DNA from 2 places in the Agrobacterium sp. SORGH_AS 787 genome. Region 2 is predicted to be linked to the other one. Evidence: predicted binding sites of a transcription regulator. Region 2 holds the regulator's gene; the other holds the start of a gene.
The links. Region 2 encodes LexA, which represses DNA repair genes until DNA is damaged. Its sites were predicted from a motif close to TGTTCNNNNTGTGTTCNG; they were not measured.
Positions count from the first base shown of each region.

Region 1 (7,551 bases), 570 kb from region 2:
CATCGGCCTCGAGCGGCGCTTCCTTGGCAAGGTTCATGCCCATGTTCTTGCGGGTCGTATAAACGTTACGACCGCCGACAACGGAGTCGGGGCGGGCGAAATAGACATATTCGAACAGGCAGAGGCGCTCCGGCTGCGGCTTGTTCGGCTTGCGCGCATCGATGCTGATCGAACCATCCGGCTGGATCTCGCAGATGATGACTTCACCATTTTCAACGTCGCGGACGAATTTTGCGCCAATGATATCGAGCGCACATGTCTCGGAACAGAAGATCGGCTTGCCGTCGAGGTCGCCCATGACGAGGGGACGGATGCCCGTGGGATCGCGAGCTGCAATCAGCTTCGTGCGGGTCATGGCCAGCATCGAATAACCGCCTTCCATCTGGCGGATCGCATCGATGAAGCGGTCAGCCGTGGAGGAGTGGCGGGAGCGTGCAATCAGATGCAGTACGACCTCTGTATCGGACGTGGACTGGCAGATCGCGCCGGTCGCGATGATCTGGCGGCGAAGCGTCAGGCCATTGGTGAAGTTGCCGTTATGGGCAATGGCGATGCCGCCTTCTTCCAACTCAGCGAACAGCGGCTGTACGTTGCGCATCGCGACTTCACCGGTGGTCGAGTAGCGCGTATGACCCATCGAGATCGTGCCGGGAAGGCGGGCCAATGTGGCCGGGTTGGTGTAATGATCGCCCACCAGACCCATGTGCCGCTCCTGATGGAAGCGCTTGCCATCGAAGGAAACGATACCAGCCGCTTCCTGGCCGCGATGCTGGAGAGCATGCAGGCCGAGTGCCGTCAGGGCCGCCGCATCCGTGTGACCGAGAATGCCGAACACACCGCATTCCTCATGCAGCGTATCGCCATCGATAATGTCATTGAAGGTGGAATGCGAAAGCGGCTCATTCATCTGGCTTGCCTTTGCTTACTGCCAAAAACAAAAACCGCCCCGGCGATTGACTCTGCCGGTTTGGCCTGTTTGCTGCCTATGTCGAAGTATTTAGCACAAATAGCGCGCCTTGCATCTATTGCAAGGCGCGCTATCGGATCAATTCGCCGGGACCGGCGCCGTTGTTGCCGGCGCGTCTTCCGCAGGCGCCTGCTCAGGTGTCGTCTCAGTCTTCTTCCCAAGGATGCGAGCGCGGATTTGCGGCTCGATATCGTCCGGCAAAACGGCTTCCAGCTTGCCGACCAGACCATCGAGGAACGGCTTGGACTTGGCCTGCGTTACCCAATCGGGCTGCGTTCTCACATCGACCAGCCAGTTCCAGAAAGCGACGGCGACGACGAGCAGAAGCAGGCCGCGCGCAGCGCCGAAGAGGAAACCGAGTGTGCGGTCCAGCGCGCCGATGCGGCTGTCGATGATGAAATCGGCAATGCGCGAGGTGATGAAGGAAATGATGATCAGCGCAACGAGGAAGACCAGACCGGCCGAACCGGCAATCGCGATCTTGTCGTCATCGGTATAGTTGCGCGCATAGGGAAGCAGCAGTGGATAGAGATAGTAAGCAGCTGCAACAGAGCCGACCCAACTTGCGATGGACAGAATTTCACGCGAGAACCCACGCACCATGGCGAGAACGGCGGAGAAAAGCACAACGGCAAGAACGATACCGTCGAAAATCGTAATGGGCATTTACCAACTCCGGAGGTCGCGGCACCCGAAAGGAAGCCGCTGTGCCAATTTGCGATCCTCTTACACTAGCCGGGTAAGCAGCGAAAGGATCATTATTCGTCTTCCTCAGCCTGTCTGAAGCGGTTACCCGAACCTGCAATGCGCGCCACGAGGTCGGGGAGGCTTTCAATCTCCGTCCAGCGCCCCTTTGAGCCCTTCGGCAATTCCGCCGACGCGGAGGGGAGAAAGGCGGTGGAAAATCCAAGCTTCTCGGCTTCCTTCAACCGCTGCGCCGTTTGGGACACCGGCCGCACTGCGCCCGACAGGCTGATTTCGCCGAAATAGACGCAATCGGCAGGCAGGGCAAGACCGGCAAGCGAGGAAACCAGTGCAGAAGCAATCGCCATGTCTGCTGCGGGCTCCGAGATACGGTAGCCACCGGCTATGTTGAGATAGACATCGTGCTGACCAAGCTTCACGCCGCAATGGGCCTCGAGTACGGCAAGAATCATCGCAAGCCGCGACGAATCCCACCCCACCACCGCACGACGCGGTGTGCCAAGCGAGGTTGCCGCCACCAGGGCCTGAACCTCCACTAGCACGGGGCGCGTGCCTTCCATACCGGCGAAAACAGCGGCGCCCGGGGATTTTTCGTTGCGCTCTCCCAGGAAAAGCTCCGAAGGATTGGAGACCTCGCGCAGACCCCGGTCCGACATTTCGAACACACCGATTTCATCGGTCGGGCCGAAACGGTTCTTGACGGTCCGCAGGATGCGATAATGATGCCCGCGATCGCCCTCAAAATAGAGAACAGCATCCACCATGTGCTCTACCACTCGCGGACCGGCGATCTGGCCTTCCTTCGTTACATGGCCGACCAGCACCATGGTGGCGCCGGTTTGCTTGGCAAAGCGTATCATCGCTTGAACACCGGTGCGCACCTGCGTAACCGTCCCGGGGGCGGAATCGGCGGTATCGCTCCACAGCGTCTGGATGGAATCGATGATAACGAGATCGGGCCGCTTCCCCTCGGAAATCGTCGCGAGAATGTCCTCGACATTGGTTTCCGCCGCCAGAAGCACGTCGGTTTCCGCTGCGCCTAAGCGCTGCGCACGTAGCCGCACCTGCGCCACGGCCTCTTCGCCAGACACATAGATAACGCGATGGCCTTGGCGCGAGAGTGCCGCCGCGGCCTGCATGAGCAGCGTCGATTTTCCGATGCCCGGATCGCCACCGATCAGAACCGCCGATCCGCGCACGAAGCCCCCGCCTGTCGCGCGATCCAGCTCGCTCATGCCGGTCGGAATACGCGGTGCCTCCTCGATTTCACCGGAAAGCGAGGTGAGGGTGACGGGGCGGCCTTTCTTCGGCGTTTTGCCGGGCCCGCCGCCGATTCCACCCATCGGGTCTTCTTCGACGATCGTGTTCCACTCGCCGCAGCCCTCGCATTTGCCGGCCCAACGGGTGTGGACGGTACCGCAGTTCTGGCAAATGAATTGTGTCTTGGCTTTGGCCATGAAGTCGGTCTTTTTCTTTTGAGAGCAATAAGGGGTATGGCGGATTTTGATCCTGTTTTGTTCTCGTTAACACAGGTCGCCCCAACTTTCCAAGAGGCTAAAAACTTACTCGTCGCCGATCAGATATTGCCGCTCATAACGAAGACCAAGGCTGGTCAACATCTCGTAGCCAATCGTGCCGGCAGCCCGCGCCACCTCATCGACAGGCACGTTCGGCCCGAAGAGCTCGATATAGTCGCCCGCACGAATGGCACGTTCCGGCACGTCGGTGACGTCGAAAATGGTGAGATCCATGGTGATGCGACCGGCGACTGGAACACGGTAGCCATTGATGAAGCCTTCCGCGCCGCCACGGCCCATCTCGCGCAACGGAATGCCGGAGCCGGAGAGTGATCGCGAATAGCCATCGGCATAGCCTACAGCCGCGATTGCCAGACGGCTCGCACGCTTCAACTGATAGGTGCCGCCATAGCTTACCGTTTGCCCTTCACCGGCTTCGCGAATCTGGATGATCCGCGCCTCTGCCTTGGCGACGGGGCGCATGGGGTTCTGCATGTCGCTGACGGCTTCGCCGCCGTAAAGTGAGATGCCCGGACGCGTCAGGTCGAAGTGGTATTCCGGGCCGAGGAAGATTCCGGCAGAGGCTGAAAGGCTTGATTCGATACCTTCGAAAGCGGCACTAACCCTTCGAAATGATTCAAGCTGCGCCTTGTTCATCGGCGAAGAGGGGGTATCGGCGCTCGCAAGGTGGGACATGACCAGTACGGGATCGAAGCTTGCCGGCCGTGTCGGGTCATCGGCCAGATAAAGCGCGTCTTCGACTGGAAGCCCAAGGCGGTTGAAACCGGTATCCACATGCAGCGCAAACGGATGGTCGCCGCGCTCGGCCAGAGCGCTCGTCCAGAAGGAGAGCTGTTCCTCCGAAGCTATCACCGGCACGAGATCATGGGCGAAGACATCGCGTTCCTGGCCCGGCCAAATTCCAGACAGCACGAAGATGCGCGCCTCCGGCGCATGAGGGCGAAGGGTGACACCTTCCGCGACGCTGGCCACGAAGAAATCTCGCGCACCGGCGTGATAGAGCGTCGAGCCGCAATCCTCGATCCCCATACCATAGGCATCCGCTTTCACCACAGCTGCCGCCCGCGCCTTGCTAGAGCGTCGCTGCATGTCGCGCCAGTTATCGGCAAGCGCCGCGAGATCGATGGTCAGCCGAAGTGGCGCGGTTTCGAATGCGTCTGCATCCATTTCGGAAAAGCTGTCATCGAGGTCGTCTGTCATGGCCATGCACCCTTTCACTGTCGCCGTGGTCTATCACTTTTGTTCAAGACGGTCATGACGGATTGGGCTAAACCTTGCCTATGCACAATGTTTCGCAGGAACAGGCCACCGATCACATGCCGCTTTCACGCGCAGAAACCACTCGGTTTTGGCGTGATAAGCGTTTCAAAGGCATGGAGTGCATGACGGCGACGTTCCTCACGCATGAATTCTCGCCACACGCGCATGACACCTTTTCCATCGGCGCCATCGAAAACGGCTCTCAGATTTCCACCATCAAAGGCACGACCGAGCGGACCGGCCCCGGCCATCTTTATCTCATCGATCCCGGCCAGATTCACGATGGCGCACCCGGCGGCGATGGCTACAGATATCGCATGATCTATCCGGATGTGGCGCTTCTGTTCGACGTGATCGAAGACGTGACCGGGCGCGCCTTTCATGGCACGCCGTCCTTTCCAAGCTTCCTGCCGCATGACCCGAAGATGGCGCAGGCCTTTCAAATCGCTCATCGCAGGCTGGAAAGCGGGGCAGGCGCACTTGAAGCGGATGAGGGTATGTTCTCGGTTCTCGCCGAACTCTTCTCCCGTCACGGCAGCGCCATCATCCTGCCTGTTGAGACACGCGAGAAAACCGCGGTCTATCAGGCACGGGATTATCTCAACGACAACTTCGATACGGATGTGGGACTGGAAGAACTGGCGAGTATGGCCGGTCTCAGCCGCGCCCATCTGATCCGCGCCTTCCGCCGTGAATTCCACATCACGCCGCATGCCTATCTGACCGATATCCGCATCCGCCGGGCGAGACATTTGTTGCGCAGGGGAGAAAGCCCCGCATCCGTGGCGCTTGAATGCGGCTTCGCCGATCAGGCGCATTTCACCCGCCACTTCAAGGCGCGTACCGGTGTGACGCCGGGCCAGTTTCGCGCTGCCTAAATCGCGGCATCACTTTCGTTCAATACGCTTCACTGACGACCTCCTAGATGCTTCTCCTGAATAGGAGAATGACATGTTGAGCAAGACCCCGCCTGAAAAACCACAGGAACTGATCGCCGGATTGAAAGCCGCTTCGCCGCTGCTCGTGGCCATGGTGCCAATCGGCATGGTCTTCGGCGCGATTGCGGTGAGCAAGGGGCTGTCGCCCTTGGAAGCCTGCCTGATGTCGCTTTTCGTTTTCGCCGGTGGTGCGCAATTCGTAGCCATGGACTTGTGGACGCATCCTGCAAGCTGGGCGGCGCTCGGTTTTGCAGCACTCCTCGTCAATCTCAGGCACATATTGATGAGCGCCTCCATCGCCGCGAAGATGGAAAGTTTCAAGCCCTGGCAGCGCTGGCTCGCCATGCCTGTCCTGACGGATGAATCCTGGGCGTTGGCGGAATTTCGCAGCATGACGAGCACGCTCCGTCCAGCATTTTTCGCCGCCGCTGCTCTCTCGATCTATGTCGTCTGGAACCTGTCAACGCTGGCGGGCGCTCTGCTCGGCTCCGTCATGGGCGATACAACCGTTATCGGCCTCGACTTCGCATTTCCGGCGGTCTTTATCGTGCTTCTGATGGGGTTCTGGAAAGGCAGGCAAACGGGTTTCGTTCTTCTCGCGAGTGCGACCGCCGCCTTCGTCACCCATCGATACGTGCCCGGCGCATGGTACATAGCCGCCGGTGCCCTCGCAGGACTGGCCGTCGCCGGTTTTGCCAAGGACGAGCGGGAGATGCCCCGATGAGCCTTGACGCCAACACGGTGCTGACCATCCTCGCCATGGCCGTCGCGACTCTCGCGACACGCTTCGGCGGTCTTGTTCTCATCCGCCATGTCCAAATGACGGATCGGGCTAAACGCGCGCTCAACGCCGTACCGCCCGCGGTGCTGATGGCCGTCGTCACGCCAACCGCCTTGACGAGCGGCCTTGCCGAAACCATCGGCTGCGTCGTCACCACCCTTGTTGCGACCCGCCTTTCACTTCTGCCTGCCGCAGCCGCGGGTGTGATAACCGTGGCGGTTTTGCGCGGAATCGGTTTCTGAACCGCCTCCGCTATCACCTTGAAAAGATTCTGCCTGACGTTCAGTCAACATCAGGCAGAAACGGCATCAGTGTTCTTCGTACTGGCTGAAGGATGGATCGGCGAGATCGGCAAAGCGTGTGAACTCTGCCTGGAAGGCGAGCTTGACGGTGCCGGTCGGTCCGTGACGCTGCTTGGCGATGATGACGTCGGCCGTGCCCTTCACCTTGTCGAACAGCGATTCCCATTCGGCATATTTCGGGTCTGCGGGATCGCGGGGCTCCATGTTCTTCACGTAATATTCCTCACGGAACACGAAGAGCACCACGTCGGCGTCCTGCTCGATGGAGCCCGATTCACGAAGATCGGAGAGCTGCGGGCGCTTGTCCTCGCGGCTTTCCACCGCACGGGAGAGCTGTGAGAGCGCAATGATCGGAACGTTGAGTTCCTTTCCGAGTGCCTTGAGGCCGGTGGTGATCTGGGTGATTTCCTGCACGCGGTTTTCGCCGCCCTTGCCGGACCCGGTCATCAGCTGAACGTAGTCGACCACCAGAACGTCGAGACCGCGCTGGCGCTTCAGGCGGCGCGCACGAGCGGCAAGCTGGGCAATCGAGATACCACCGGTCTGGTCGATGTAAAGCGGCACCTTCTGCATCATCTGGCTGCAGGCAACGAGCTTTTCGAAATCGGCTTCGGTGATATCACCACGGCGAATTTTCGAGGACGAGACCTCCGTCTGCTCCGAGATGATACGGGTTGCGAGCTGTTCGGACGACATTTCGAGAGAGTAGAACCCGACCACGCCGCCATTTTTGGCCTTATACGTGCCGTCCGGCTGCACTTCCTGCTCATAGGCGGCCGCGATGTTATAGGCGATGTTGGTGGCAAGCGACGTCTTACCCATACCAGGACGTCCGGCAAGGACGATCAAGTCCGATCGCTGCAGACCGCCCATGCGGGCATCGAGAGAATGAATGCCTGTGGAAATACCGGAGAGATTGCCGTCACGCTCGAAGGCCGCGCCGGCCATGTCGATCGCCAGTGCCACCGCGTCGTTGAACGACTGGAAGCCGCCATCATAGCGGCCGGTTTCGGCAAGTTCGAAAAGACGGCGTTCGGTGTCTTCGATTTGCGCCTGCGGT
Region 1 covers NZ_JAUTBG010000002.1:2,000,621-2,008,171, forward strand. Annotated here, with positions in the region: gene purF (amidophosphoribosyltransferase) at 1-907, opposite strand, end outside; gene QE435_RS18915 (CvpA family protein) at 1,046-1,633, opposite strand; gene radA (DNA repair protein RadA) at 1,726-3,129, opposite strand; gene alr (alanine racemase) at 3,235-4,410, opposite strand; gene QE435_RS18930 (AraC family transcriptional regulator) at 4,491-5,348, shown strand; gene QE435_RS18935 (AzlC family ABC transporter permease) at 5,422-6,132, shown strand; gene QE435_RS18940 (AzlD family protein) at 6,129-6,431, shown strand; gene QE435_RS18945 (replicative DNA helicase) at 6,498-7,551, opposite strand, start outside.
Region 1: radA (DNA repair protein RadA) is a predicted target of LexA. The motif match lies at 3,177-3,194, and genes of this name have one in related genera.

Region 2 (7,551 bases):
CCAAGGACGCCTTCGATGCGGACGGCGTCTACATCGCGCAGTTCAACGAACCCGCCGCAGGCCAGACGGTCTTCCACCTGCACTTCCACGTCGTACCGCGCAAGGATGGAGAACCTCTGAAGCCTCACAGCGGCGCGATGGCCGATATAGAGGTACTCAAGGCTCACGCCGAAAAGATCAAGAAGGCACTTTAACGCGCCGCTACCCTCCACCGGTGGGTGGAGAGCAAAGTAAAGCAACACCCCAAAAGAAAAACCCGCCGAGGCCATCGGCGGGTTTTCTATTAATGGGTTCTCCGAAAGAACCCTCCTGTCATCTCGTAGCCAAATCAGCCGCGAAGAATGGAACGGCCAGCGTAAGCAGCCTGCGGACCCAGCATCTCTTCGATGCGGATCAGCTGATTATACTTTGCCAGACGGTCGGAGCGCGACAGCGAGCCGGTCTTGATCTGACCGCAGTTGGTGGCGACCGCGAGATCGGCAATCGTGGAGTCTTCCGTTTCACCCGAACGGTGAGACATGACCGCCGTGTAGCGGGCCTTGTGCGCTGTCTCGACAGCGTCGAGCGTCTCGGTCAGAGAACCGATCTGGTTGACCTTGACGAGGATGGAGTTGGCAACGCCCATCTTGATGCCGTCGCGCAGGCGCGCGGAGTTGGTGACGAAGAGGTCGTCGCCGACGAGCTGTACCTTGGAGCCGATCTTGTCGGTCAGGTACTTCCAGCCTTCCCAATCGTCTTCGGCCATGCCGTCTTCAATGGAGATGATCGGGTATTTGCCAGCGAGTTCTGCAAGGTAATCAGCCATGGCTTCCGGCTCGAGCGTACGGCCCTCGCCTTCCATCTCGTATTTGCCGTTCTTGAAGAACTCGGTCGACGCGCAGTCGAGAGCAAGGCCAACGTCGTCGCCCGGCTTGTAGCCAGCCTTTTCAACCGACTTCATGATGAAGTCCAGCGCTTCCGGCGCGCTCTTCAGGCCTGGCGCGAAACCGCCTTCATCACCCACATTGGTGTTGTGGCCCTGGGCTGCCAGTTCCTTTTTCAGAACATGGAAGATTTCCGCACCGATGCGCACCGCGTCACGGATGCTTTCCGCGCCGACCGGCATGATCATGAATTCCTGGAAGTCGATCGGGTTGTCGGCATGCGCGCCGCCATTGATGATGTTCATCATCGGAACGGGCAGCAGGTGGGCGTTCGGGCCGCCGACGTAGCGATAAAGCGGCAGGCCGGTCGTTTCGGCGGCAGCCTTGGCAACAGCCAGCGATACGCCGAGGATGGCGTTTGCGCCGAGGCGAGACTTGTTCGGCGTACCATCGAGCGCGATCAGCGTCTGGTCGATGTGGATCTGGCTTTCGGCATCGAAGCCACCAAGCGCATCGAAGATTTCGGTGTTGACGGCCTCGACGGCCTTTTCAACGCCCTTGCCGCCATAGCGTTGTCCGCCATCGCGCAGCTCGACTGCCTCGTGAGCGCCGGTGGATGCGCCAGATGGAACGGCGGCGCGACCGAAGGAGCCGTCTTCGAGGTACACATCGACCTCGACCGTGGGATTGCCACGGCTATCGAGGATTTCGCGTGCGATGATGTCGGTAATGGCTGTCATGGTCTCTCCCTTGGGACTGGAACAGATGAATTTCAGTCGCTTGTCTTAGAGCGCATCGGCAAAACTGTGAAGCCGTTTTCAGGCCGGATCGCGGATAAAGGTGACTGAAACGAGTCGGATGTCATTGCCGCTTCGCTGTAGACGAAGCGGAAGAATTTACAATGACGACGCCCCACATCAGGCGTCGCACCATAGATAAAAATTGGTTAGGCCAAAATCAGGCGGCCTTGGCGATAGCATCAAACGCCAGAAGCTTCTCCAGAAGCTTCGGCATGTCCTTCAGATGGACCATATTCGGACCATCGGACGGCGCATTGTCAGGGTCTTCATGGGTCTCGACAAACAGACCTGCAATGCCAACGGCAACCGCCGCACGCGACAATGTCTCAACGAATTCGCGCTGACCACCGGTCGACCCGCCCTGCCCGCCTGGCTGCTGCACGGAATGCGTCGCATCGAAAACCACCGGCGCGCCGAGCGAGGCCATGATCGGCAGCGAGCGCATATCGGAGACAAGCGTGTTGTAGCCGAAAGACGCACCGCGTTCGCAGAGAAGAACGTTCGGATTGCCGCTCTCATTCAACTTCGCCAGCACATTCTTCATATCCCAGGGCGCCAGGAACTGCCCCTTCTTCACATTGATCACGCGACCGGTCTTCGCGGCTGCGATGAGAAGATCGGTCTGGCGGCTAAGGAAGGCCGGGATTTGCAGAACATCGACGGTTTCGGCGACAATGGTGCATTGCTCTTCGGTATGGATATCCGTCAGTACCGGAAACCCGAATTCCTTCTTGAGATCGGCAAAGATCTCCATGGCCTTGCCGAGACCGATGCCGCGCTTGCCGGAGAGCGATGTGCGATTGGCCTTGTCGAAGGATGACTTATAGACAAGCCCGATGCCGAGCTTGCCACAAAGCTCATGGAGCGTGCCGGCAATCATGAAGGCGTGGTCGCGGCTCTCCATCTGGCACGGGCCGGCAATCAGCGAAAACCGTTCCGTGTTGGAAAAGGCGACAGCACCTTTGCCCTCGCCGGCGACCACTTTCAAATTGTTCTTCACAGTCATCTCATTCCTCACGACACATGCGCCGGACATCGCCGGCAACCGCTTAACTTGCGATGTTGCACAGGCATTATCAGCAAGTGCGCCACGTGTCACGGGATGAGGGAAGCTGCGGCCGGAGCACCGACCGCTGCCTTTTAGCCGGCATTCGCCCTCCGGACGACATCGGGATTGGCCTCTGAAAATTGCACGAACGGCCCGACCGCGCGCACGGCGTCGGAAAATCCAGCACTTCCCTTCAGCCCTTCCAATTCTTCAGGCTTGAAACCTTGCGCCAGCAACATGCGATAGACGTTCTCGCTGTTCTCACCACCGGAGGAAACCCAAGCCGGTAGCGATGCCTCCCAGGCCTTCTTCTCACGCTGGTTTCGGTCGGCAACGATGGCGAGCTTGATCAGTCCGCCGATCGGAATGGGAATACCGTTCACAGCTATATCGGGGACGAAGCTCGCCGGATGAACGCCACCAAGCGCGTGGTTCTTCAGAATCCTTGCACAGTTGTTGTCGCGCGTCGGCTCCTTGTTTTGCGAAACACGCTTCTGATTGAGCTGAACGATGAGCTTGCAGTTGGCCATCGTCGTGTTCAGGAGCAGCCGGTCATACTCCTTCCGCTTCAAGGCTTCCGGTGAATTGGGGTCGAGTGTCTGGCAACCGGCCAGCGCAATCAGCATTCCGATAAGGGTGAACCTAATGAGCTTCATAAAAATGTCCTTGCCCCAAGAAAAGACGCTACGAAGCAGCGCCGTGGAGCCCTGATGATTTTGTTGATAATGCTTCGAATGGCTTGGCCTTCATCCCACAGGATGACCGGATCGGATGATCCTCGAAGCAGCTCGTAGATACCCGTAAAAATGAGATCATCAACCTGGAGACGAAAAAGATACGCGACACCGTAAAGAAGCTATAAACTTCTACCATTGCGCGGATGACAGGACCGCGAATTGATCAGACGGAAACGTTTGCGGAATTTTAAGGGATTGCAGAACACATATGGAACATATAGTGTTCGTTCTGTATTTGTTTCACGAATCTTCGCCACGCATTCCAAGGGTTTTCTTCATGCTCACGCGCAAACAGCAGGAACTGCTTCTTTTCATTCATGAGCGAATGAAAGAGTCCGGCGTGCCCCCATCTTTCGATGAGATGAAAGATGCCCTCGATCTCGCCTCGAAGTCTGGTATTCACCGCCTGATCACTGCGTTGGAGGAGCGTGGCTTCATCCGCCGCCTGCCGAACCGGGCAAGAGCGCTGGAGGTCATCAAGCTTCCCGAAGCCTATTCCGCACCCTCACAGAAGCCGCCGCGCGGTTTCTCGCCAAGCGTGATAGAGGGTAGCCTCGGGAAAGCCAAACCGCAGGAGCCTGCCCCGGCCCAGAAGCCCGCAAACGATCAGAGCTCGTCCGCTGTCACCGTCCCTGTGATGGGACGCATCGCCGCCGGTGTGCCGATCTCCGCCATCCAGAACAACACCCACGATGTCGCCGTACCCGTCGATATGCTCGGTACGGGGGAGCACTACGCGCTCGAGGTCAAGGGCGACTCGATGATCGAGGCTGGCATTTTCGATGGCGATACCGTCATCATCCGCAACGGCAGCACCGCCAACCCCGGCGATATCATCGTTGCACTCGTAGACGACGAGGAAGCCACCTTGAAGCGCTTCCGTCGCAAGGGCGCTTCCATCGCTTTGGAGGCTGCAAACCCCGCTTATGAAACCCGCATCTTTGGACCTGATCGGGTCAAGATTCAGGGCAAGCTGGTCGGTCTCATTCGTCGCTATCATTGAGCGATAGCGAGCGGCGTTGGCGTTGCTCCCATCGCTTTCGAGGGGCAAGAACATCCCGAGTTGAACGTTAGAGGCAGGCGATTGGCCTGCCTTTAGGGTGATGATAGGCCTTTAACGTTTACTTTGGGTCATTCGCGGGCTCGGCCAGAGGATTCCTGTGTCAAGGTCTTATGGGTGGCCGGTTCAGTCCCGACCATGACCCGGAAAGGTTTTCGGGCCTTTGTCAGCAGTCGGAAGGCGGAATTGGACTGCCTGTTTATAGAGGCGCCCACATCTATGGTTTCAGCCTAAGGACGCCGCAGCATGTGACGCGTGACATCATCGCCCCTCCTCAGTCCTGCCGGTCGATTCTCGATCCTGATCATACTGTCGCAGCGTCGGGAAATCCGGCAACCAGGCTTCACGGCGGATCGTCCAAAGCTCGTAGGTCGGCTCGAACTGATCTGGTGAATCCAGAGAACCGATATTCACCTCGATTTCGTCGTCGCTTTTCCCAAAGACGGGCGAGCCGCAATTGGGGCAGAAGAAGCGGCCATTATAGCTGTGCGTTTCCCCTTCGATTGTCACGGCATCCTCAGGAAAGATCGCTGATGCGTGGAAGAGCGCGCCGTGATGTTTGCGGCAATCCATACAGTGACAAAGGCCGACACGGTAGGGCTTACCCACCATCGAAAGCCTCACCTTACCACAGGCACAACCGCCAGATTTGACGTCCATCTCGAACACTCCATTCACTTCATGTCTGCTCATCAAACCATGACGAGCGAATGAAGTTCATTCTGCTTCTGTCTCCAGACGCGTGAGAGCGGCGAACACATCAAATCATATGATATCTGACATGACAGACTAGGCCTGTATGTCCTCCCGCTCATGCGTTACGACCTTTGCAAGCACTTACGCTTTGGCCAATTGCCTGCGATACGAGCCGCCTTATCACCAAGAGGAGACAACATGTACGATCTCTACATCGCCAATAAGAACTACTCCTCCTGGTCGCTCCGGCCTTGGGTTCTAATGCGGACATTGAGCATCCCTTTCAATGAGCGCCTCGTCCCCTTCAACGATCCCGATCCAAAGAACAGCTTCATGCACTTCACCCCCTCCGGCAAGGTGCCCTGCCTGGTGGATGGCGATGTCACCGTCTGGGACTCGCTTGCAATCGTGGAATATCTCGCCGAACGGCATGATGGTGTTTGGGCTGAGGATGCCAAGGCGCGGGCCTGGTCGCGCTCTGCCGCCGCCGAGATGCATTCCGGCTTCCAATCCCTGCGCAATCTGCACCCGATGAGCGTAGGCTTGCGCATCCGGCCAGTCCCCGCAAGCGACGCGCTCCGCAAGGATATAGCGCGCATCGACACGCTCTGGCAGCAGGTGCTGGACACTTTTGGCGGACCGTTTCTGACCGGTGTCAATTTCACCGCCTTTGACGCCTTCTTCTGCCCCGTTGCCTTTCGCTTCCAGACTTACGGCACCGCACTGTCGCCAGCAGCGGAGGCTTACAAGACGCGCCTCCTTGGTTTGCCAGCGATGAGGGAATGGGAGCAGGCAGCGGTCTCTGAACCGTGGCGTGATCCGGAGCATGAGGAGGAAGCGCGGGCGTCGGGCGAGATCATTGAGGATCGGCGTTCAAACGCCGTTTAGAGGCAACGAGTTACGGCTCGGCCGCCAGCATCGTTTCAATATGCGGCGGCACCTCTCCGTCAAACGTCTTGCTGCGCCAGTCGTAAGCGCGGTGGACGGACCAGGGTCTGGCGACGCCTTGCATCGCCGCGCGTGCAGCCGCGACGGGCGCTCCACTTTCATTCAGCCAAAGCTCCAGCGAACCTGTCTTGCGTAATGTGGTGGCGCTGATCAATATCGCGCCTGAGCGACAAGTCGTGAAGGGCACGAAGCGCGAGGTGACGACGATATCCGCCACATCACAGGCGGTTCCGGTGAAGGCGGTGTTCGAAATGGCAGCGACCCTGACGCCAGTCTCATGCTGTCCCACGCACCACGCATTTCTCTGGCACGAGAAAACATTTGTCCGCTCGAGAGCCAGTAGCATCTTTTCGCGGGCCTGTTGCTTCTGCTGATCGGTCAGAACAGGTTGGCGGCGCGTCGATGCCTGTACCGTGGTCTCTTCATCGCTCGCTGCGTTGTCATCAAAGATGACAGGCGCCACATGCTTGTCTGGCAGCGGCACCGCCCTCGCCCACTGTTCATAGACAAATCCCTTCGCCTGACGCTTCGTTGTGGCGACGGCCTGATCCGTGCGAAATGCGACAAGAAGGCCATCCTCGTAGATCAAGAGGTCGGGCTTCGCCTTATTCAGCTCAACCGGCACCAACACGAGACCGGCAAGGAGAAAAGGAAGCCCCACGAGAGCGAGCCGTGTCCGCAGCAAAGTCAGCAGAAGAAAACCGACCGTAGAGACGATGAGAAACCAGGGGTGCTGCCGCCCGATTGTGGCGTCTCCGCCCCAGCTGGATACGGTTTTGGCAATGTCGATCACCATCGCCATGCCGTAACCCATCAGCTTCAGGAACGGTGCGTCGAGACCGAAGGGCATTAGCAGCATGGCAATCAGCGCAGATGGCATGACGATGATGGACATGACCGGCATAGCCGCGAGATTGGCGGCCAGGCCATAGGTGGTGATCCGGTGGAAATGCTCGATGGAGTAAATCGCGGTCGAGACGCCTCCGATCAGCGAGGTGATGACCACCCCCCCAACAATGGTACCCGCTTTGGAGGATGCCACCAGCCACAAGGGTGGTCGCGCAACAATGAGACGCTCTCGATTGCCCCGCCATCTGCTCCAGAACGAATACGCCGCAACCAGTGCCAGCGTTGCGGCAAAGGACATCTGGAAACTCGGACCCATGATCTCGTGCGGCGAAATCGCAATGATGACGATTGCGGCAAGCGCGACATTGCGAAGGCTGATCGACGGCCGGTTCACGAGAACCGCGGCTAGCATGATCGACATCATCAGCCATGCCCGCTCGGCGGAAACGGCAAAACCTGAGATCAAGTAATAGGCGAATGTCATCAACAGCGCCGCAAATGCCGAGATCTTCTTCACGGGATAGCGTTGCGAGAAACCCGGAAGAAGGCT
Region 2 covers NZ_JAUTBG010000002.1:2,565,707-2,573,257, forward strand. Annotated here, with positions in the region: gene QE435_RS21680 (HIT family protein) at 1-194, shown strand, start outside; gene eno (phosphopyruvate hydratase) at 329-1,603, opposite strand; gene kdsA (3-deoxy-8-phosphooctulonate synthase) at 1,821-2,669, opposite strand; gene QE435_RS21695 (hypothetical protein) at 2,804-3,367, opposite strand; gene lexA (transcriptional repressor LexA) at 3,726-4,451, shown strand; gene QE435_RS21705 (GFA family protein) at 4,770-5,168, opposite strand; gene QE435_RS21710 (glutathione S-transferase family protein) at 5,403-6,092, shown strand; gene QE435_RS21715 (ComEC/Rec2 family competence protein) at 6,103-7,551, opposite strand, start outside.